Regions from separate parts of the Enterococcus sp. AAFC-DPL-6103 genome, predicted to be linked through region 1. Evidence: a T-box and tRNA genes for the amino acid it is inferred to sense, from the RefSeq annotation. Region 1 holds a T-box; the other holds one or more tRNA genes.

What was found. The T-box of region 1 lies ahead of thrS (threonine--tRNA ligase). A T-box ahead of a tRNA ligase gene usually reads a tRNA of that ligase, here a tRNA-Thr.
Region 2: it encodes a tRNA-Thr, which carries the amino acid that the T-box ahead of thrS (threonine--tRNA ligase) is inferred to sense. The anticodon was not compared.

The regions. Positions count from the first base shown of each region.
Region 1 covers NZ_CM177102.1:1,659,782-1,663,199, forward strand. The annotation lists gene thrS (threonine--tRNA ligase) at 70-2,010, opposite strand; T-box leader at 2,076-2,278, opposite strand; gene thmT (2-hydroxymuconate tautomerase) at 2,330-2,509, opposite strand; gene AC4BC3_RS07960 (heavy metal translocating P-type ATPase) at 2,987-3,418, opposite strand, start outside.
Region 2 covers NZ_CM177102.1:1,969,861-1,973,278, reverse strand. The annotation lists rRNA gene AC4BC3_RS09395 (23S ribosomal RNA) at 1-614, shown strand, start outside; rRNA gene rrf (5S ribosomal RNA) at 707-822, shown strand; tRNA gene AC4BC3_RS09385 (tRNA-Asn) at 832-905, shown strand; gene AC4BC3_RS09380 (iron-sulfur cluster biosynthesis family protein) at 1,038-1,400, shown strand; tRNA gene AC4BC3_RS09375 (tRNA-Thr) at 1,850-1,922, opposite strand; tRNA gene AC4BC3_RS09370 (tRNA-Asn) at 2,179-2,252, shown strand; gene AC4BC3_RS09365 (C1 family peptidase) at 2,403-3,418, shown strand, end outside.

The sequences.
Region 1 (3,418 bases):
ATTTATTCGTAAAATTCAAAATAAAAAAGCTAGGACACTTACGCATCCTAGCCTACCTTTGCAAAATATTTAGCCTTCGCGACTGTAGTTTTTCACTTCAGCAGCCATTGCATCAATAAAGATATTTAAGTCTTCGACAGAAGTTTCTTTACTTCCATAACGACGAACGTTAACAGTTGCGTCATCCATTTCTTTGTCTCCAACAACTAATTGATAAGGAATTTTTTGTGTTTGTGAAGCACGAATTTTGTAACCCATTTTTTCATTACGATCATCAACTTCCACGCGTAAGCCTTTCATTTGAAGACGTTCTTTGATTTCATACGCATAATCCCCATGTGCTTCGACAGAAACAGGGATAATTGTTGCTTGAATTGGTGCTAGCCAAGTTGGAAATGCACCTTTGTAAACTTCTGTTAGATAAGCAACAAAACGTTCCATCGTTGAAACGATTCCACGGTGAATAACTACGGGACGATGTGTATTTTCACCATCTTCACCTACATAAGTTAAATCAAAACGTTCTGGCAACAAGAAATCTAATTGAATAGTTGACAATGTTTCTTCTGTTCCCAAAGCTGTTTTTACTTGAACATCTAGTTTTGGTCCGTAGAATGCTGCTTCGCCTTCTGCTTCAAAATATTCAAGTTCTAATTCATCCATTGCAGCTTTCAACATTTCTTGTGCCTTTTCCCACATTGCATCGTCATCAAAATATTTATCTGTATTATTTGGATCGCGATAACTTAGACGGAAACGATAGTCCGTGATGTTAAAGTCCGCATAGACAGCTACCATCAATTCAAGCGTGCGTTTGAATTCATCTTTGATTTGATCTGGACGTACAAAAGTATGACCATCATTCAATGTCATTTCACGTACACGTTGTAATCCTGAAAGTGCCCCAGATTTTTCATAGCGGTGCATCATCCCTAATTCAGCAATACGAATTGGTAATTCGCGATAAGAATGGATATTGTTTTTATAAACCATCATGTGGTGAGGACAGTTCATCGGACGTAATACTAGCATTTCGCCATCGCCCATATCCATTGGTGGGAACATGTCTTCTTGATAGTGATCCCAGTGTCCAGATGTTTTATAAAGTTCTACATCACCCATAATCGGTGTGTACACATGTTGGTAACCTAAACTAATTTCTTTGTCTACGATGTAACGTTCAATCGTACGTCTGATTGTTGCACCTTTTGGTAACCAGAATGGTAACCCTGAACCAACTTCAGGTGAAACCATAAATAAACCAAGTTCTTTCCCTAATTTACGGTGATCTCTTTCTTTTGCTTCTTCACGCAAGCGAATAAATTCTTTCAATTCTTTTTTGTCAAAGAATGCAGTTCCATAGACACGTTGCATCATATGATTATCTGAATTTCCGCGCCAGTAAGCACCTGCTACTGATAATAACTTGAATACTTGGATACGTCCTGTTGACGGAATGTGTGGGCCACGGCATAAATCAATGAATTCTCCTTGTTGATAAGCAGTAATCACTTCATCATCTGGCAATTCAGTGATCAATTCTACTTTATAAGGATCACTTGCAAAAATTTCTAGTGCTTCTTGTTTGGATAGCACACGGCGTTCGATTGGTAAGTTTTCTTTAACGATTTTCATCATTTCAGCTTCAATTGCTGGTAAATCTTCCGCTGTAACCGGGTTTTCACCATTGTCAGTATCGTAGTAAAATCCTGATTCGATCGCTGGTCCCACACCAAAATGGATAGTAGGATATAAACGGCGCATTGCTTGAGCCATCAAATGAGCAGCAGAATGACGAACTAATCCAAGTGCGTCTTCGTGATCAGGGGTCACAATTTCAATTGTTGCATCTTCTTCGATTGGACGGTCTAAGTCAACTAATTGACCGTTCACTTTACCTGCTAATGCTTTTTTAGCTAAACTTTTTGAGATGCTTTCAGCAATTGCCAAGGTTGTAATTCCAGCCTCGAACTCTTTGACTGCGCCATCTGGAAAAGTAATTTTTAACATAGAAATTCCTCCTTTGAATTTTGATTGACTCGATTCGACAAAAAAAGTCCTAGTATCTAAACAGATACTAGGACGAAAATTTCGTGGTTCCACCTAATTTTGAACACAAAAATGTGTTCCTCGAGCGTGTTAACGGTTCGACCGCCTTTGTTTCAACAAAGGTTTCGAAAGTGGTCATCCTTTGGTTTTCTTCTGGAAAAGTTTCAGCCTAGCTTTTCCTCTCTAATAGAAGACTCTCAAATTCAGTTGTCTTTCTCATCAATCAATTATGTGTTTATTTAACCACTAATATTTAGAAAAAGCAAGTGTGAAATCAGACTTATTTTTTCCATTCTCCATTTACACCATAAGTACCTTTTTTCATTTCATTGATAATGACATGGATATGCTCTTTTGGTGCATCTGTATTTTTATGAACTGCTTCAGTAATATCTTTCATCATATTTTCTAGTTGTTCTGGGCTACGACCTTCGACTAATTCAACATGAACAAACGGCATCTCCTTCACCCCCCTTCACAATAGTTCATTTCTTTCTTAAGATAAAAACAAAAATAGACATCATACAGCTTATGAACCTTCTACATTTGATTTTCAATGTAAATATCAATTTTTTAACTAGCTGACGTTGTTCTTTTCGTACTTTATATTAGCACAAAAACAAGATAGATTTTAATTGTTTCGATACATTTCTACGTAACAGATAAAACTTTCTAAATATAAAAAACAAGCAAGGTATATTGAATTTCAGTTTCACTTTTCGGAATAAACATATGTTGAAAACTAAAAATACAGCCGTACTTGATGGTCATCCATTTTTACTGATCTTTTGAAAAAAGTAAAATGGACTAGCTATCATACCAAAATTGAAAGCAAAAAAATAATGAGTTGTATACAAACAAAGCAACATCAGTAAAACAAAAATGAGTTAAGATAAAGCTTTTTCTTTACCTTACTTTTAGCTTCTATCGTATTCAACTACTTTTTAGCACGTAGCGCACTTAAAATCGAAACGGTATCAACCACTTCTTGTAACATAGCTCCTAATAGCGCAGGAATTACGCCAAAGCTTGCAATCAGCATTAGTGCAATACAAATAAAAATACCAATCAAGACTGATTGACGTGCAATGCGCATCGTTTCTTTGGCAATCAGGACAGCTTCAGGAACCCGCGTCAAATCATCTTTTAAAATGACCACATCTGCACTTTCACTAGCTGCAGTTGCTCCATGTGCCCCCATTGCAATACCAACATCTGCTGCACTTAGCGCAGGTGCATCATTAACACCGTCGCCAACCATCGTCACTGGTCTTTGTTTCTCAGGAACATCCGCTAAAATTTGCCATTTGTCTTGAGGTAAACATTGCGAATGGACTGTCGTGATTCCGACTTTTTCGGCAATTGTTTG
Region 2 (3,418 bases), 310 kb from region 1:
AAGGTTCCCTCAGAATGGTTGGAAATCATTCGAAGAGTGTAAAGGCAGAAGGGAGCTTGACTGCGAGACCAACAAGTCGAGCAGGGACGAAAGTCGGGCTTAGTGATCCGGTGGTTCCGCATGGAAGGGCCATCGCTCAACGGATAAAAGCTACCCTGGGGATAACAGGCTTATCTCCCCCAAGAGTCCACATCGACGGGGAGGTTTGGCACCTCGATGTCGGCTCGTCGCATCCTGGGGCTGTAGTCGGTCCCAAGGGTTGGGCTGTTCGCCCATTAAAGCGGCACGCGAGCTGGGTTCAGAACGTCGTGAGACAGTTCGGTCCCTATCCGTCGCGGGCGTTGGAAATTTGAGAGGAGCTGTCCTTAGTACGAGAGGACCGGGATGGACTTACCGCTGGTGTACCAGTTGTTCTGCCAAGGGCATTGCTGGGTAGCTATGTAGGGAAGGGATAAACGCTGAAAGCATCTAAGTGTGAAGCCCACCTCAAGATGAGATTTCCCATTTCTTTAAGAAAGTAAGATCCCTGAGAGATGATCAGGTAGATAGGTCAGAAGTGGAAGTACAGTGATGTATGGAGCGGACTGATACTAATCGATCGAGGACTTAACCAAGAATGGTAAAAGAAAAAACTCGGAAGAGTTTGAGATTACTTCAAATCCAGTTTTGAGTGAGCAAAAGCAAACTCAATAAGATAACACCACAGTGTGGTGGCGATAGCGAGAAGGATACACCTGTAACCATGCCGAACACAGAAGTTAAGCTTCTTAGCGCCGATTGTAGTGAGGGGTTGCCCCTTGTGAGAGTAGGACGTCGCCACGCTGGTATTATTCCGGCATAGCTCAGTTGGTAGTAGCGCATGACTGTTAATCATGATGTCGTAGGTTCGAGTCCTACTGCCGGAGTATTAAAAAGAAGGAAGAAATCATTACGATTTCTTCCTTCTTTTTTGTTGTATTAGCTGATGAAGCAAGTGACTCGCTATATTTATTGATATGTGTTAGCATTTTTTTGGAAGAATAAGGAGGTTTTAAATAATGTATTTAAAAATTTCTACTGAAGCACAAGAACGATTACAAAAATATTTAGATGAAGAGGCAGTCGTGATTCTTGATCTCGATGATGGTGTAGGTGCGTATTCTAAAATGGGAGTTTGTTCATTAGACACTAGTTTTCGTCTATTAGTTTTAGATAAAGCACAAAAAAAAGAAGACTATCAATTAGTTTTGGATAGTGATGTTGGCGAGCTTTATGTGAAAGACTACTCCAAGATGTATATGGACGAGGCGATGACGTTGTCGCTTGATACACGACTAGGTGTATTCAAGTTATCGGGGCCCAGTGGTATGCTAGATAGCCATGTTCAATTAGTAGATCTTCGTCCTAATAAAATTGTGTAACTCGTTAATTAAATAAGAAAAACTCTCTTGTGTATAAAAATTGTATACACAAGAGAGTTTTTTAGTTCAGCGCCACTGCTGATAAGAATGTAAGTTCCTAGTCCAAAAAGGAGGACTGGCATGAGAAATACTTGATGTCACTGGAGTTCCTCTTTTATAAAAGAAAGATTGGCTAATTTAAAATTAGATAACACCAAGTAGCAATCATAAATATAAGAATAGTCCTCATTAAATCAATGAAAGAATACCAACTAGATAATGGAATATAAATTCCGATATTAATGGATTGTCATTAGCCAAAAGAATAACAGTTAAAAAATGTGGTCATAAGCTACCTGTTAATAGTTTTTCATCTTTGAAATCTGTATTGACAACTGAAGTTTTTTTCTTTCTTAATAAAAAAACAGCACAGATACGCTGTTTTAACAACGTATTGTGCTATTTAAGGAAGCCACTTGACGGGCTTGAACCGTCGACCCCCACCTTACCATGGTGGTGCTCTACCAGCTGAGCTAAAGCGGCATGAATATTTTCACAACTAATAGAATAGCGAAAATAATGAAATTTGTCAATCCTATTTATGGTGAAAAGTGGACGTAATAAATTAAAATACGTCAGTGAGAGTTGTATTTTCAGTAGTGCTTTATGAAGAATAAAAGAGATTGGTTTATTTAAAAATAATGGAAAGAGCGATAATTTTTTAGCTAAAAATATAAAAAAAAACAAAAAAAGTATTGCACGTGGTAAAATAAATTGCTATTATATTCTTGTACTTAATTCCGGCATAGCTCAGTTGGTAGTAGCGCATGACTGTTAATCATGATGTCGTAGGTTCGAGTCCTACTGCCGGAGTAAGAATAAAAAAACACAACTTTTTGGAGTTGTGTTTTTTTGTTTTCCTTTGAATAGAGGATTGCTAGGAAAGTCTGTTTGGCAGATTGTAATTATTAGAGCAGAAGAGTAGAATGGTGATTATATCATGGATTTGGAAAGGATGATTGGATGTCAGCTATTACACCTGAGATGACAAAAAAGTTTGAGGAACAGTTTCTAGAAAATAATAAACAACAGGCGTTACAACGTACGGTTGTGAAAAATGGAATTTCTGCATCTGCAGAGAATATTTCTGCTCACGTTGCGAATACACCCGTATTTTCAATTGATCTAGCAACAGGGAATGTTGCGAATCAAAAGCAATCTGGACGCTGCTGGATGTTTGCAGCATTGAATACGTTCCGTCATAAAATGCTTACACAATTTCAACTAAAGGATTTTGAATTATCACAGAATTATACTTTTTTCTGGGATAAATATGAAAAAGCAAATTATTTCTATGAAAATGTTATTGCAACTGGTAAAGAAGACTTAACAAGTCGTAAAGTGGCTTTCTTGTTAGCAACACCACAACAAGATGGCGGGCAATGGGATATGATTGTTTCTTTATTCCAAAAATATGGAGTAGTACCTAAGTCTGTTATGCCAGAAAGCGCAAATAGTTCTAATTCTCGCGACTTAAATAATTATTTGAATAAAATGCTGCGTAAAGATGCAGTTACTTTGCGTGAATTAGTTGCTAAAGGATCACCTGAAGCAGAAATACAAGCTAAGAAAGAAGCAATGCTTAAAGAAGTCTATCAATTTTTGGCGATTTCATTAGGTACACCACCAGAATCTTTTGATTTTGAATACCGTGATGAAGAAAAAAATTACCATATCGACCAAAACCTAACACCGAAAACTTTTTATGATAAATATGTGGGCGTGAATTTGGATGACTATGTCAGTATCATTAATGCACCAACTGAAGACAAGCCTTTTGATCGTTCATATACAGTTGAAATGTTAGGTAATGTCGTTGGTGGAAAAGAAGTTAAATATCTAAATGTGGATATGCCGACATTTAAAAAATTAGCGATTGCACAATTAGAACAAGGAGAATCTGTTTGGTTTGGCTGCGATGTAGGTCAATCTTCAACTAGAGATAGTGGGATCATGGCGTTAGATGCGTATGATATGAA